One region of the Buttiauxella sp. AC142 genome, then DNA from elsewhere that is predicted to be linked to it. Evidence: predicted binding sites of a transcription regulator. Region 1 holds the regulator's gene; the other holds the start of a gene.
What was found. Region 1 encodes Fur, which represses iron uptake genes when iron is present. Its sites were predicted from a motif close to ATAATAATGAGAACNACTATCAA; they were not measured.
Positions count from the first base shown of each region.

Region 2: exbB (tol-pal system-associated acyl-CoA thioesterase) is a predicted target of Fur. The motif match lies at 4,269-4,291, and genes of this name have one in related genera.

Region 1 covers NZ_CEEDCH010000001.1:1,144,966-1,152,706, forward strand. Annotated here, with positions in the region: gene chiP (chitoporin ChiP) at 120-1,517, shown strand; gene chiQ (ChiQ/YbfN family lipoprotein) at 1,565-1,897, shown strand; gene fur (ferric iron uptake transcriptional regulator) at 1,987-2,439, opposite strand; gene fldA (flavodoxin FldA) at 2,726-3,256, opposite strand; gene ybfE (LexA regulated protein) at 3,408-3,689, opposite strand; gene ybfF (esterase) at 3,825-4,601, opposite strand; gene seqA (replication initiation negative regulator SeqA) at 4,786-5,334, shown strand; gene pgm (phosphoglucomutase (alpha-D-glucose-1,6-bisphosphate-dependent)) at 5,360-7,003, shown strand; gene kdpE (two-component system response regulator KdpE) at 7,055-7,732, opposite strand; gene kdpD (two-component system sensor histidine kinase KdpD) at 7,729-7,741, opposite strand, start outside.
Region 2 covers NZ_CEEDCH010000001.1:526,787-534,527, forward strand. Annotated here, with positions in the region: gene yqhD (alcohol dehydrogenase) at 1-977, opposite strand, end outside; gene AC0IWZ_RS02390 (AraC family transcriptional regulator) at 1,170-2,060, shown strand; gene AC0IWZ_RS02395 (DedA family protein) at 2,105-2,764, opposite strand; gene metC (cystathionine beta-lyase) at 2,975-4,189, opposite strand; gene exbB (tol-pal system-associated acyl-CoA thioesterase) at 4,354-5,088, shown strand; gene exbD (TonB system transport protein ExbD) at 5,093-5,524, shown strand; gene fucA (L-fuculose-phosphate aldolase) at 5,637-6,284, opposite strand; gene AC0IWZ_RS02420 (LacI family DNA-binding transcriptional regulator) at 6,323-7,321, opposite strand; gene AC0IWZ_RS02425 (substrate-binding domain-containing protein) at 7,450-7,741, opposite strand, start outside.

The sequences.
Region 1 (7,741 bases):
GAAGCAGTAATGCGGGCAAATATTCATAACCGCTTTAGCCGTTAGGCATTTTTACTTTTTTCGCTACATGACGTCTTTTAACGTCCAGCGATTATTTATTCGTCAAAGAGGAATTTTCTATGCGTACGTTTAGTGGCAAACGTAGTGCGCTGGCGCTTGCAATCGCAGGTGTTACGGCTCTTTCAGGATTAGTGGTCATCCCTCAGGCAACGGCAGCAGGTTTTATTGATGATTCAACGCTGACCGGCGGCGTTTATTACTGGCAGCGTGAGCGTGACCGTAAAGACGTCACAACGGGTAAATACGAAACTAACCTTGCGCACTCCACATGGAACGCAAACCTGGACTTCCAGTCAGGTTATGCCGCAGACATGTTTGGTCTGGACGTTGCGGCCTTTACTGCTATCGAAATGGCAGAAAACGCTAACAGCGGTCACCCAAACGAAATCGCATTCTCCTCTTCTAACAAAGCTTATGACGAAGATTATTCCGGCGATAAGAGCGGCATCAGCCTCTATAAAGCAGCGGCTAAATTCAAATACGGCCCGGTATGGGCGCGTGGTGGTTACATTCAGCCAACCGGTCAAACTCTGTTAGCACCACACTGGAGCTTCATGCCTGGTACTTACCAGGGCGCAGAAGCTGGTGCAAACTTTGACTATGGCGATTCTGGTGCGTTGAGCTTCTCCTACATGTGGACCAACGAGTATAAAGCTCCGTGGCACCTGGAAATGGACAAGTTCTATCAGAACGATAAGAACACCAAAGTTGAATACTTACATTCACTTGGCGCGAAATATGACTTCAAAAATAACCTGATTCTTGAGGCCGCATTTGGCCAGGCTGAAGGTTATGTTGATCAGTATTTCACTAAGGCGAGCTACAAATTTGATATCGCGGGCAGCCCGTTAACCACCAGCTACCAGTTCTACGGCACGCGTGACAAAGTTTCTGACGGTAGTGTGAACGATCTGTACGACGGCACCGCATGGTTGCAGGCATTGACTCTCGGATACAGAGTCGGCCAGGTTGATTTGCGCCTTGAAGGAACCATGGTTAAGGCTGATGGCCAACAGGGCTACTTCCTACAGCGTATGACGCCAACCTACGCCTCTTCCAACGGTCGTCTTGATGTGTGGTGGGATAACCGCTCTGACTTCAACGCCAACGGTGAAAAAGCGGTATTTGCAGGCGCGATGTATGACCTGAGCAACTGGAATCTTGCGGGTTGGGCGGTGGGCGCTTCTTATGTTTACGCATGGGATGCCAAACCAAGCTCCAAACCAACCACAGACGGTTACTACGATGCGGATAACCGCCTGAAAGAATCTGCGTACAGCCTTGATGCGTTGTATACCGTTCAGGATGGCCGTGCGAAAGGCACTCTGTTCAAACTGCACTTCACTCAGTACGACAACCATTCCGACATCCCAAGCTGGGGCGGTGGTTACGGCAACATCTTCCAGGATGAGCGTGACGTGAAATTCATTGTTATCGCACCGTTCACCATCTTCTGATTCGAATCCGGGCGTGAAAACGCCCGGTTTTCTTAAGGATATCAAGCATGAAAAAAATCGTTCTGACAGTGGTGATGGCGTTAGGTTTGAGTGCGTGTGCGCAGCAACAACCTAAAACGGCTCCGGAAGATACGAAACTAAAACAAGCGTATAGCGCCTGTATTAACACCGCAGAAGGTAATCCGGATAAAATTCAGGCCTGCCAAAGCGTGTTGAATGTACTGGCTCAGGAAAAAGAGCATCAGGATTTCGCGAAGAAAGAAACGGTTCGTACCCTGGATTACCAGAACTGTATTCAGGCGACCCGCACGGGTAATGATCAGGCGGTAAAAGCTAAATGCGATAAAATCTGGCAAGAGATTCGCGCTAACAACAAATAATGGTAGTGCGTAAGCCATAAAAAAACCGGTGAGTGTCCTCACCGGTTTTTTTATGCATGGCTCCTGAATCAGAAGCCAGAATATACGGATTACCTTTCGCTGATTTCGTGTGCGTTTTCATCAGTACGGCAATCACCTTCAGCGCAGTGACCGTAAAGGTACAGGCTGTGGTTAGTCAGACGAATGCCATGACGTGTTGCGATTTCGCGCTGGCGGGCTTCGATTGAATCATCACTGAATTCAATAACCTTGCCGCAATCCAGACAGATCAGATGGTCATGGTGATGCTGCTGCGTCAGTTCGAATACGGATTTGCCGCCTTCGAAATTATGACGAGTCACAATGCCTGCATCATCAAACTGGTTGAGTACACGATATACGGTGGCGAGACCAATCTCTTCACCCATATCAATCAGACGTTTATAGAGGTCTTCCGCACTGACGTGGTGGTTCACCGGCCCCTGCAACACTTCAAGGATTTTTAATCGCGGAAGCGTGACTTTCAAGCCGGCTTTCTTTAATGCGGTATTATTGTCAGTCATGCGGAAATTGTCCTGTTGCTTAACGATTCGCTCGGACTCAGGGTGAGCGTTAAGATGAATGCGTCTCATTATAGAACTGCCACTTCTAAATGGGAACCGCAAGTATTATGCATAATCAAGCTAAAAAATGGCGGCTGAGTCGCGATTTGTTTGCCTTGCTAGCTTTTTGATCAGGAGGTCATTGTACAGGGACAAACTGAAAAGTTAAAAATTTGTAGCAATTATTTTAATCGATAATATCTATCAATGTGACGCAACCCGTTTAAAAGCTGCGTCACATCCAGAATCAGGCGTTGATGATATCAGCCAGGTTCAGCTCGTCAGAAACTTGCTTGACCCATTTCTGAACGCGTTCAGCCGTCAGTTCTGGTTGACGATCTTCATCGATAGCCAGACCGACAAAGTGATCGTCGTCAGCCAGGCCTTTAGAGGCTTCGAAATGGTAGCCCGCAGTTGGCCAGTGACCGACGATAGCTGCGCCGCGTGGCTCAATGATGTCGCGGATAGTACCTAACGCGTCACAGAAGTATTCTGCGTAATCTTCCTGGTCGCCACAGCCGAACAGAGCAACCAGTTTGCCATTGAAATCAACTTCTTCCAGCGTCGGGAAGAAATCATCCCAGTCGCATTGTGCTTCACCGTAATACCACGTTGGGATGCCGAGAAGCAGAATATCGAAGCCTTCCAGGTCTTCTTTGCTGCTCTTAGCAATGTCATGCACCTCAGCAACTTCTTTACCGAGCTGTTTTTGAATCATTTTCGCGATATTTTCGGTGTTACCAGTGTCGCTGCCGAAAAAAATGCCTACGATTGCCATGAGTAAAATAACCTCTTGATACTTAATGGTATGGTGGCTGCTATTTGGCCACAGATAGGGCAATCATAGCAGAACACTTCGTGGTGCGGAAACTGCTATCGCCCCGGTGTGCACAGACTGCAACATTGCATACCAGGACATAGCACTAAAACTAACTGAGATGCTGCTTCAGTTGTGCGAGTAGTATCTCTTCAATCAGCTCACTACGGCTGATATTGCGCGCTTCAGCCAGTTGGTTGAGAGCATCTACCGCATCGTTATTGAGCTTTAGCTCCACTCGCTTCAGGCCGCGTACTTTATCGCGCTTGAGTTGATTGCGTTTGTTGATACGCAATTGCTCATCACGCGTTAGCGGATTTGTTTTTGGTCGCCCCGGGCGACGCTCGTCCGCGAACAGATCTAATGTAGTACGGTCCGTTTGTTCTTTTGCCATGATTAGACTACTGACAGGGAATTCAGGTGGCACTGAGCGGGGTGCTCTGGCGCAATTTAGCGCGCAATCATACATCAGCATGGCTTGCGCGCCAACGCGTTAGCCGCAACTTGCGGCCAGTCGGTTTGTTTTTAATCAGTTTGCTGCGGATTCATCAATATAACGATGAATTGCGCGCAAAACAGCATCAGGTTTTTCGGCGTGAACCCAATGACCAGCACCGGCAACCACATGCGCACGGGCCTGTGGGAACTGCGAAAGCAGCTGTTCGCGGTGAGATTCGTCAACATAAGGAGATGCACCCCCGCGAATAAACAGCGCCGGTTCGTTCCAGGCAGGGATGTTTTTCCATCCGACAATATTCTCATATTGCTCCCACAGCACCGGCACATTGAATTTCCATTCGCCATCGGCAAAGGATTTCAGCAAAAACTGAATCACGCCCTCTTCATCAAGATGCTCGCGCATAATGACGGCGGCTTGCTGGCGAGTTTTAACGTCTGCCTCGGTAACTGCATTAATCGCTGCAAAAATCTCATCGTGGCGACGCACTTGATAATCCACCGGGGCGATATCAATCAGCACTAATTTATCAACACGTTCCGGGGCGATGGCGGTTAACGCCATTGCCACTTTCCCGCCCATAGAATGGCCGATAATAATGGCTTTCTTAATGCCATATTCATCAAGTGTTTCAACCACATCCTGCGCCATCGCAGAGTAGTTCATTTCTTCGCTACGCGGCGATAACCCATGATTGCGCAGATCAATCTGCAATAGCGAATGATCCTGTCCAAGGTCACGGGCCAGCACGCCGAGGTTATCAAGGCTACCAAAAAGACCGTGAATAAGGACGATGGGAGAATTACTAGTCAATTGTTGCGCAGTTTGCAGGCGAGCATTCAATTTCATGGCAAAGTTCTTTTTTTTTACTTCGTGAGGTTAGGGTATCATAACGGCATTCTGCCGCACTGCCGCAAATTTCCAGTTTAGTCTGACTTTGTGGGGTGACAAAAGCTTGGCGCTACCCGAGGTTGGGATTTGTCCTTATAATCCCAACAACTTGTATTCAGAAAAGATATCGCACTGGATTAAGATGAAAACAATTGAAGTTGATGACGAGCTCTATCGCTACATTGCCAGCCACACGCAGCACATTGGTGAAAGCGCGTCCGATATTTTACGGCGCATGTTGAAATTTACCGCCGGTCAAACTCCTGCTACACCTGCATCTACCGGCCAGACGGCGGCAACTGCTGCACCTGCCCCGGAAGCCAAACCTGTAAACAAAGCACGCGATCGTGTTCGTGCGGTGCGTGAATTGCTGCTGTCTGATGAATATGCGGAGCAAAAGAAAGCCGTTAACCGTTTCATGATGGTGCTTTCGACTCTGTATACCTTAGATGCTCATGCTTTTGGTGAAGCGACCGAGTCGCTTCACGGTCGCACCCGTGTCTACTTTGCAGGTAACGAGCAAACGCTGCTGCAAAACGGTAACCAGACCAAACCTAAGCATGTCCCAGGTACGCCATACTGGGTTATCACCAATACCAATACAGGCCGTAAATGCAGCATGATCGAACACATCATGCAATCAATGCAATTCCCGGCGGAATTGATTGAAAAGGTTTGCGGCACAATTTAACACCTCGCGTCAGAAGGAAAGGCCAATGGCTAACCACCCTCGTGCAGGACAACCGGCACAACAGAGCGATTTGATTAACGTAGCCCAACTGACGGCCCAGTATTACGTGCTGAAGCCTGAAGTGGGGAATAGCGAACACGCGGTGAAGTTCGGAACTTCCGGCCACCGTGGTAGTGCGGCACGTCATAGTTTCAATGAACCTCACATTCTGGCGATTGCTCAGGCGATTGCTGAAGATCGTGCAAAAAATGGCATTACCGGGCCGTGCTACGTTGGCAAAGATACCCACGCGTTATCTGAACCTGCGTTTATCTCCGTGCTCGAAGTGTTGGCTGCAAACGGTGTGGATGTCATTGTGCAACAGGCAAATGGCTACACGCCAACGCCTGCCATCTCGCACGCTATTCTGACGCATAACAAAAACGGTGGCGCACTGGCCGATGGTATTGTCATCACGCCTTCGCACAACCCGCCGGAAGATGGTGGTATCAAATACAATCCGCCAAATGGTGGTCCGGCTGATACCAACGTCACCAAAGTGGTTGAAGATCGCGCCAACGCATTGTTGGCCGCGGGTCTGAAAGATGTAAAACGCATCTCTCTGGATAAAGCCTGGGCAAGCGGTCACGTACAAGAACAAGATCTGGTGCAGCCGTTTATCGAAGGGCTGGTGGACATCGTTGATATGGCCGCCATCCAGAAATCGGGTCTGAAATTGGGTGTTGATCCGCTCGGCGGTTCCGGTATCGAATACTGGCAGCGCATAGCGAAACACTACAATCTGGATCTGACGATTGTTAACGATCATGTCGATCAAACCTTCCGCTTTATGCATCTGGATAAAGATGGCGCTATCCGCATGGATTGCTCCTCCGAATGCGCAATGGCGGGTTTGCTGGCGCTGCGTGACAAATTCGATCTGGCATTTGCTAACGACCCGGATTACGACCGCCACGGTATCGTCACGCCTGCTGGTCTGATGAATCCGAACCATTATCTTGCAGTTGCGATTAACTACCTGTTCCAGCATCGCCCACAGTGGGGCAAAGACGTTGCAGTCGGTAAAACGCTGGTTTCTTCAGCAATGATTGACCGCGTGGTCAACGATTTAGGCCGTAAACTGGTAGAAGTACCGGTTGGTTTCAAATGGTTTGTTGATGGTTTGTTTGATGGCAGCTTCGGTTTTGGCGGCGAAGAGAGCGCCGGGGCATCATTCCTGCGTTTCGACGGCACTCCGTGGTCTACCGACAAAGACGGCATCATCATGTGCTTGCTGGCGGCCGAAATCACTGCCGTTACCGGCAAAAATCCGCAGCAGCATTATGACGAACTGGCAGCCCGTTTCGGCGCGCCTAGCTACAACCGTCTGCAAGCTTCTGCCACTTCTGCGCAGAAAGCGGCGTTGTCTAAACTCTCCCCAGAAATGGTGAGCGCCAGCACCCTGGCAGGCGACCCGATTACCGCACGCTTAACGGCAGCTCCGGGTAACGGCGCATCCATTGGCGGTTTGAAAGTGATGACCGACAACGGCTGGTTTGCAGCCCGTCCGTCTGGTACTGAAGATGCCTACAAAATCTATTGCGAAAGTTTCTTAGGCGCGGAACACCGCCTGCAAATTGAGAAAGAAGCGGTAGAGATTGTCAGCGAAGTGCTGAAAAACGCGAAGTAATTCGTAGAACTGAAAAAGGCGCCGTTGAGGTGCCTTTATTGTTTGTAGAATCTACAACATAAACCGATAACCAATCCCCGTTTCCGTCAACAAATGCGCCGGGCGCGCCGGATCGCTTTCCAGCTTCTGGCGCAAATGTCCCATATAAATGCGCAAATAGTGACTGTGTTCCACGGCATTTGGCCCCCAAACCTGGTTGAGCAACTGGCGCTGTGTCAGCACTTTTCCATGGTTATTGAGCAGGGTAGCAAGCAGGCGAAATTCGATAGGTGTGAGGTGGATTTCGGTGCCATCGCGGGTAATGCGACGGTTGGCGAGATCAACGCTGATATTTGAAAACTGATAAACCGGATCGGGCTGCGCAAGGCTTGCATGGCGACGTAGGACGACACGCAGTCGCGCTTGCAGTTCACCGATCCCAAACGGTTTGCTGAGATAGTCATCAGCTCCGGCATCCAGCGCGTCAATCTTCACTTGCTCATCGCTACGCGCGGAAAGCACCACAATCGGCGTCTGGCTCCACTGGCGGAAATCACGGATAAAATCAATGCCGTCGCCATCGGGTAAACCGAGGTCGAGAATCACTAAATCAGGCTTGCGTGTCGCGGCCTCAAGCAAACCGCGTTGCAGCGTCTCGGCTTCGTGGACGCGTAATGATTCCGCCTCCAGCGCGGTGCGCAAGAAACGGCGGATCTCTTTTTCGTCTTCAACTATCAGAACGGATATCACAGCGTCTCA
Region 2 (7,741 bases), 620 kb from region 1:
GCGGCATCAATACGTTCTTCTTCAGAACCTTCAGTGATATTCCACACGCGCTCAGCGTATTGCAGCAGTTTGCCGCGTTTTTCATTACGCTTTTCATTCAACAGAGACGGCAGAACCACTGCCAGAGTCTGCGCATGATCCAGACCGTGCATTGCGGTCAGTTCGTGACCTAGCATGTGCGTCGCCCAGTCCTGCGGCACACCAGCACCAATCAAGCCGTTCAGCGCCATGGTCGCCGCCCACATGACATTGGCACGAACGTCATAATTCTCTGGCTCTTTGAGTGCAATTGGGCCGTCTTCAACCAGCGTGAGCAGAATACCTTCGGCAAAACGGTCTTGTACTTTGGCATTCACCGGGTAAGTGATGTATTGCTCAACAGTGTGAACAAACGCATCAACTACCCCATTCGCAACCTGACGCGGTGGCAGGGTGTAGGTGTAAACCGGGTCAAGCACCGCAAACACAGGCTGTACGTGTTCAGACATAAACGCCTGTTTGTCACCGGTTGCGCGGCGGGAAACTACCGCACCTTTGTTTGATTCAGAACCGGTAGCAGGCAGGGTCAGAACAGAACCCATTGGAATCGCGCTCTTCACGTCATTACCGTGCGTCAGCAAAATATTCCACGGGTCGATATCAGCCGGGTAGTTAGCCGCAGCAGCAATGAATTTTGTACCGTCCAGCACAGAGCCGCCGCCGACCGCTAACAGGAAAGTGACTTTCTGCTGGCGAACAACCTCGACGGCTTTCATCAGCGTTTCATAAGTTGGGTTAGGTTCGATGCCGCTGAACTCCAGCACATCAAGGCCTTCAAGTGCGGCGTAAACCTGGTCCAGCACGCCGTTTTTCTTCACGCTGCCGCCGCCGTAAGTAATCAGTACGCGAGCATCAGCTGGAATTTGTGCGCGCAGTTCGGAGATAGCGCCTTTACCAAACAGGATGCGGGTTGGAGTATGTAGGTTGAAATTGTTCATTATGGGTTCCTGTGGTGTGGATAACGAGGGACATTGCTTAACTCATTTGATGGTAGCCATTGTCGGCTTCGAGCGGTTATCTCTCAATGCTTATTCCTGCCTTTGTCTTGCCTATTTCTACTGGTAGCTGGAGAAATAGAAAATTTAGTAGCACACTGACAAGGTCACAAAAGCCCTGTTGAGATGAAAAAGATGAAGCGGAAAGCGATTTGCCAGCAATTAACGAATAAAATTAATTGTTTGATTGAAAAAGAAAATAGTGGCTTGTGTTCAGTGCCAAATGTCACATTGCTCTATGGCACTAAGCCTTATGCCCGCACGCCGGTAATGTATGAGCCGGGGATCATTATTCTCTTTTCAGGCCAAAAAACGGGTTATTTGAACGATCGCGTTTTCCGCTACGACGCCAACGAATATCTGCTGCTGACGGTGCCATTGCCTTTTGAATGTGAAACCTTTGCCACGCCTGAAACACCCTTGGCTGGGGTGCGCATTAACATTGATATTTTGCAGCTTCAGGATTTACTGATGGACATAGGCGAAGATGATTTATCGCATCCGCAAACCAGTTCAACCGGGATTAACTCCGCGGAGCTTTCAGAAGAAATACTTTGTGCCGCCGAACGTTTACTGGATGTGCTGGAACACCCGCTTGATGCGCGTATTCTGGGGAAACAGATAATCCGCGAAATTCTCTACCACATTTTGATCGGGCCGTGCGGCGGCGCGCTACTGGCGCTGGTCAGCCGCCAAACTCATTTCAGCCTGATTAGCCGTGTGCTCAGACGCATCGAAACGCAATACACCGAAAACCTTTCTGTGGACCAACTGGCCGCCGAAGCGAACATGAGTGTGTCAGCGTTCCACCATAACTTTAAGTCGGTCACCAGCACTTCGCCGCTGCAATATCTTAAGAGTTATCGACTGCACAAAGCGCGGATGCTGATTTTGCACGACGGCATGAAAGCCAGCACTGCGGCGATTCGTGTTGGCTATGAAAGTGCCTCGCAGTTTAGCCGCGAGTTTAAGCGCTATTTTGGCGTGACACCGGGGGAAGATGCGGCGCGTATGCGAGTGATGTAAATGGGATTAGCGTCGGATTAGCGTTAGCTACATCCGACACTTTCTTACGCAGGATTAAATTTTTTCCTGATAACCACAAACAGTGTCCCCACCAGGCCTGCAATCAGCAGCACCATCGGGAGAATCATCAGGCAAGTCATCACCTGATCTTCATGGCGTTTAACGAAAGGAATCATGCTGAGGGCGTAACCGAGACTGCTCACGCTGCCGACCCATAATAAGCCGCTCAACCAGTTAAACACCTGGAAACGACGATTGCTGAGGCCGGAAATCCCCGCCATGGTGGGTAAAAGCGTGCGTACAAACGCCAAAAAACGCCCGGCTAACAGAGCGAATAAACCGTGTCTGTCAAACATCACCGTTGCCCGCTGGTGATACTGCGGCGGGAGTTGCTTGAGCCAGCTTTTCACGATTTTGGTATTACCGAGCCAGCGACCTTGCGCGTAGCTCAACCAGCAACCGAGGCTTGCTGCCGCGGTCAAAATAATGATTGTCGGGATAAAACCCATCACGCCTTTCGCGACCAGCGCTCCCGCGAGCAATAGCAGACTGTCGCCTGGCAAAAACGAGGCGGGCAGTAATCCATTTTCGAGAAACAGCGTCGCAAACATGACGCAATAAACCACTCCAACAACATGAGGGTCCGCGAGTGCAGCAAAGTCATGTTGCCAAAGCGCCTGAACGATATTGTGTATAACAGCCATGGCAAATCCTGTGGAACTGCTTTAATGAGCACGCGTGAATCTACAGTATGAAGATTAGGCGCACCTTAGTATTTGAGGCCCCGGTTAAAGGGGCCTTAATCTTGTGGTCATAGTGTAACGCTAAAACCCCTTCGACTTCATGATCGCAGACTCAACAAATCATTTCGAAACGGAAAAAACTGTCTTTTATGGCATCCACTTCTGGCAATTTTAGGCAATACGCTGGAAACCTGCGTCGAGATCGGCAATCAGATCGTCAACATTCTCAAGTCCGATATGCACGCGAACTAAGGTTCCGGTGAAGTCAACTCCGCCTGCCGGGCGGATTTCCGCCAGTTCTTCCGGTTGGTTGGCGAGAATAAGCGATTCATAGCCACCCCAGGAATAAGCCATACTAAAATAGTGGAAATTGTCCAGGTAGTGTTGATACTGGTCATTACTCAAGCGCTTTTTAAGCACGAATGAGAATAAACCACTGCTGCCTGTAAAGTCTCGTTTCCAGAACTCATGCCCTTTGCTGCCGGGCAGTGCAGGGTGATTGACGCGTTCAACCTGCGGATGTTGCGCCAGCCATTCGGCAACTTTTAAACTGCTTTCATGATGTTGGCGCAGGCGCACCGCCAGGGTACGTAGACCACGACTGGTCATATACGCCGTGTCGGCATCCAGCATCTGCCCCATCAAATATGAATTCTCGCGCAACTGGTCCCAGCAACGTGCGTTCGACACCGCCGTACCCACCATCGCATCGGAATGGCCAATCAGATACTTGGTGCCCGCCTGAATCGAAATATCGATGCCGAAATCCAGTGCCTTAAACAGAATGCCCGCAGCCCAGGTGTTATCAATCATAATAATGGCGTCAGGGGCAACGCGACGAATCGCCTTAACAATCGCTGGAACGTCATGTACTTCCATTGTGATAGAGCCTGGCGATTCCAGAAATACGACTTTAGTATTGGGCTGCACCAGCTCTGCAATGCCTTCGCCAATCATCGGGTCGAACCAGGTGGTCGTCACGCCAAGTTTAGCGAGAATTTTGGTGCAAAAATCCTGGCTAGGTTCGTAAGCGCTACCGGTCATCAGCACATTATCGCCTTGCTCGACGAATGCCAGAATCGCATTGGCAACGGCTGCCGCGCCGCAAGGGTAAAGCGCACAACCCACGCCGCCTTCCAGTTCGCACATCGCTTCTTGTAACGAGAAATGGGTGAGGGTGCCGCGGCGGCCATAAAAAAGCTCGCCTTTTGCGCGGTTAGCCGTCGCCTGTTTTTTCGCTTCTACAGTTTCAAAAACCAACGAGGAAGCGCGTTGAATGACGCTGTTAACCGAACCCTGGGTGAATTTTTTATCGCGCCCGGCATTAACCAGCGCCGTTTCGATGTGCTTCTTCGCAGTCATGTTCACTTTACCCTGTTTAACCATCTGGATGTCTAAACTTAACTTATCATCTTTTTGCTGCGTAAGCGCAAGGAATGCATAGACAATTTCAGGCACTCTTTAAATACTAATGAGAACTACTATCAATTCGATGCCGTTTTGATATTATTACGACCAGTTTTTGTATTATTTCGTGGTGGAGAGTAAGAGTGACGAATAATTTGATGCAGACAGACCTCTCTGTCTGGGGCATGTATCAGCATGCCGACATCGTGGTAAAAATTGTGATGATCGGCCTGATTCTGGCTTCTGTCGTCACCTGGGCAATCTTCTTTAGCAAAAGTGTTGAGCTGTCTTCGCAGAAGCGCCGTCTTAAGCGCGAGCAGCAGCAACTGGCTAATGCCCGCTCTCTGGATGAAGCCAGTGAAATGGCTGAAGCGTTTGATGCGAGAAGCCTTAGCACCATGCTTATCAATGAAGCGCAAAACGAGCTTGAGCTTTCCGCCGGCAGTGAAGATAACGAAGGCATTAAAGAGCGTACCGGTTTCCGTCTTGAGCGCCGTGTTGCGGCGGCAGGTCGTCACATGGGACGCGGTAACGGCTTCCTTGCGACCATCGGTGCGATTTCCCCGTTCGTCGGTCTGTTTGGTACCGTCTGGGGCATAATGAATAGCTTCATTGGTATTGCTCAGTCGCAAACCACCAACCTGGCGGTCGTCGCACCGGGTATCGCAGAAGCATTGCTGGCAACGGCTATCGGCCTGGTTGCAGCAATCCCAGCGGTTGTTATTTATAACGTGTTTGCCCGTGTGATTGGCGGCTATAAAGCCTCGTTGGGTGATGTTGCCGCTCAGGTTCTGCTGTTGCAAAGTCGTGACCTGGATTTGGCTGCAAGCTCTCAGTCTCGCCCGGTACGTACAGCTCAGAAACTGCGTGTAGGTTGATCCCATGGCAATGAGTTTTAATGAAAACCACGACGATAACGGCGAAATGCATGATATCAACGTGACGCCGTTTATCGATGTCATGTTGGTGTTGCTGATTATCTTCATGGTGGCAGCGCCGCTTGCGACGGTCGATGTGAAGGTTAACCTTCCCGCGTCTTCAAGCCAGCCGCAGCCGCGCCCTGAAAAACCGATCTATCTCTCCGTCAAAGCGGACAAAACTATGTTTATTGGGAACGATGAAGTCACTCAGGAGAACATGGTTAACACGCTGATGGCGGCGACGGAAGGCAAGAAAGACACCACAATCTTCTTCCGCGCAGACAAATCGGTTGATTACGAAACTATGATGAATGTGATGGATACGCTGCATCAGGCAGGGTATTTGAAGATTGGCTTAGTGGGGCAAGAAGTCACTGCTGCAAAAGCCGGTTAAACAGGTTTTGTCGGATGACGCTATCGCTTATCTGACCTACGAAGAACTTTCTAGCGTCATCCACCTTTAGCATAATTTCCAGCGCCGGTTTTTAGGACGCTGGAAATTATAGTTATTCTTCAATCCGCAAGCCGTAGCTTTTGAACTTCTCAAGAACAATGGCAATTTCTTCATCGGGCAGCACCGGCACCGGGTCGACGATGGCAAGCGTGGTGAGATATAACCGCGCCAGCACTTCCACTTCGTGCGCCAGCCACAATGCTTTTTGCAGGTTTTCTTCGCAGGCAATCAGGCCGTGATGTTGCAGCAACGTGGCTTTGCGATCTCTCATCGCCTCATAAACATGTTCTGAGAGTTTTTTAGTGCCAAACGTGGCGTACGGGGCGCAAGGAATCGTGTTCCCGCCACCGACGGCGATCATGTAATGGATTGCAGGAATCGGGCGGTTGAGAATCGACACCGCCGTGCAATGGACGGCATGGTTATGCACTACGGCGTTGGCATCGGGACGGGCCTGATAAACGGCCTGATGAAAACGCCACTCGCTAGAAGGGATTTTGCCCTCTTCAAACTGGCCGTCGGCATCGACAAACACAATATTGGACTCGGTTAAACGCTCGTAGGGTGTGCCCGTCGGGGTGATTAACATGCCACCCTGATAACGCACGCTAATATTCCCAGCGGTTCCCTGATTTAAACCCAGGCGCGTCATTTCAAGGCAGGTGTCTATTATTTCACGTGCCAGTACATCTCTTTCCATTTCTTTTCTCCATATTCTTTGAACGGTGAAAATAATATTCAGTGATTACTCTCACGCTTGATTAGCACCATATTAACCTTTTCTGTTCGCATTGCCGGTTGCCCGTCAATTGCCAGCTGCATTAATTCAAACGCTTTCTCAGCCCAGGTGTCTTCATCCTGGCGCATGGACCAGACATTATTGGATAAAAACCCTAACATTGGGTGTTCATCGAATGTGCCAATATTGATGTGTTGCGGAATAACGCCACAATGTTCGCGAATCGTTTTTATTGCGCCTTCAAGCATTGGCAATGACGACGCAATAAAGGCTTCAGGTACTCCGACGCGCGCGATAAGGTCTTTCATCAGTTGCGCACCGCCTTCCGGCGTATTGTCCTGCGCCTCTGCAACCCAGTGTTCTGCACTTAATTCGTTTTGCCTGAGCGCATCAAGATACCCTTGCAAACGGTCGTGAATACTGGGCAGCGCGGTGTCGCCCACCAAAAACCACAGCGGCTTTTTCCCGGCCTCAAGCATGGACTGAGTGAGCGTTACACCACCGGCAAAGTTATCACTCTCAACCAGCGCGTTATCGGTAAATTTGAAATCACGGTCGAGTAATACCAGTGGTTTTTGTACCTGGCGTAAATGGTGCTGTTGATTCTCAAGCGTCGAAGGGGCAATAAACAGACCGTCGACATTACGCGCAATAAGCGCTTTCACCAGTTTGTTCTCATAATCAACATCGTTATAAGTACAGCTGATCATTAATTGAAAGCCAGATTTACGACAGCGTAATTCTAATTTTTCAGCGAGTGTGGCAAAAAATACGTTGGAGATGCAGGGAATAATTAATCCCAGGGTGTCAGTTTTATTTAACTTCAGACTGCGGGCTGAATGGTTAATAGTGTAACCGTAACGTTCTACATGCTCATTAATGCGGGTCTGGGTTTTCTGACTGATTCGATATTGTTCTGCTTTACCGCTTAATACCAGTCTCACTGTCGTGACCGACAAACTGAGATCCGTTGCGATTTGTTCTACCGTCTTCGGCATGTCCGTTTTCCCCAGTCCGTTATCAAAAAATAGCTGCCATTATAATTCCAAAACTTCAAACACCTACCGCAGTTTGTCATTCTCACCGGACAGCCCCCTTGCGTTGGCGCAAAGGGGGGGCGTTGGGTTTACTTCTTACCAAACGGATGCAGCAGCTTATCTACTGCCGGATCGTTAATGTTCTTCATGCTGACAAATTTGACCGGGATATCAATCACTTTGGCGACGGCTTTACCATTGATTGCATCATTCAGCGCTTTAATACCCTGATAACCAATCTGATACGCATCCTGCACCACAAAGCCTTGCAGCACGCCCGCTTTCAGGAAGCCGATAATCGCTTCGGTGCTGTCGAAGCCAATGACTTTCACTTTGCCTTTAATGCCAAGGCTATCAATGGCGTTGGCAACACCCAGCGTT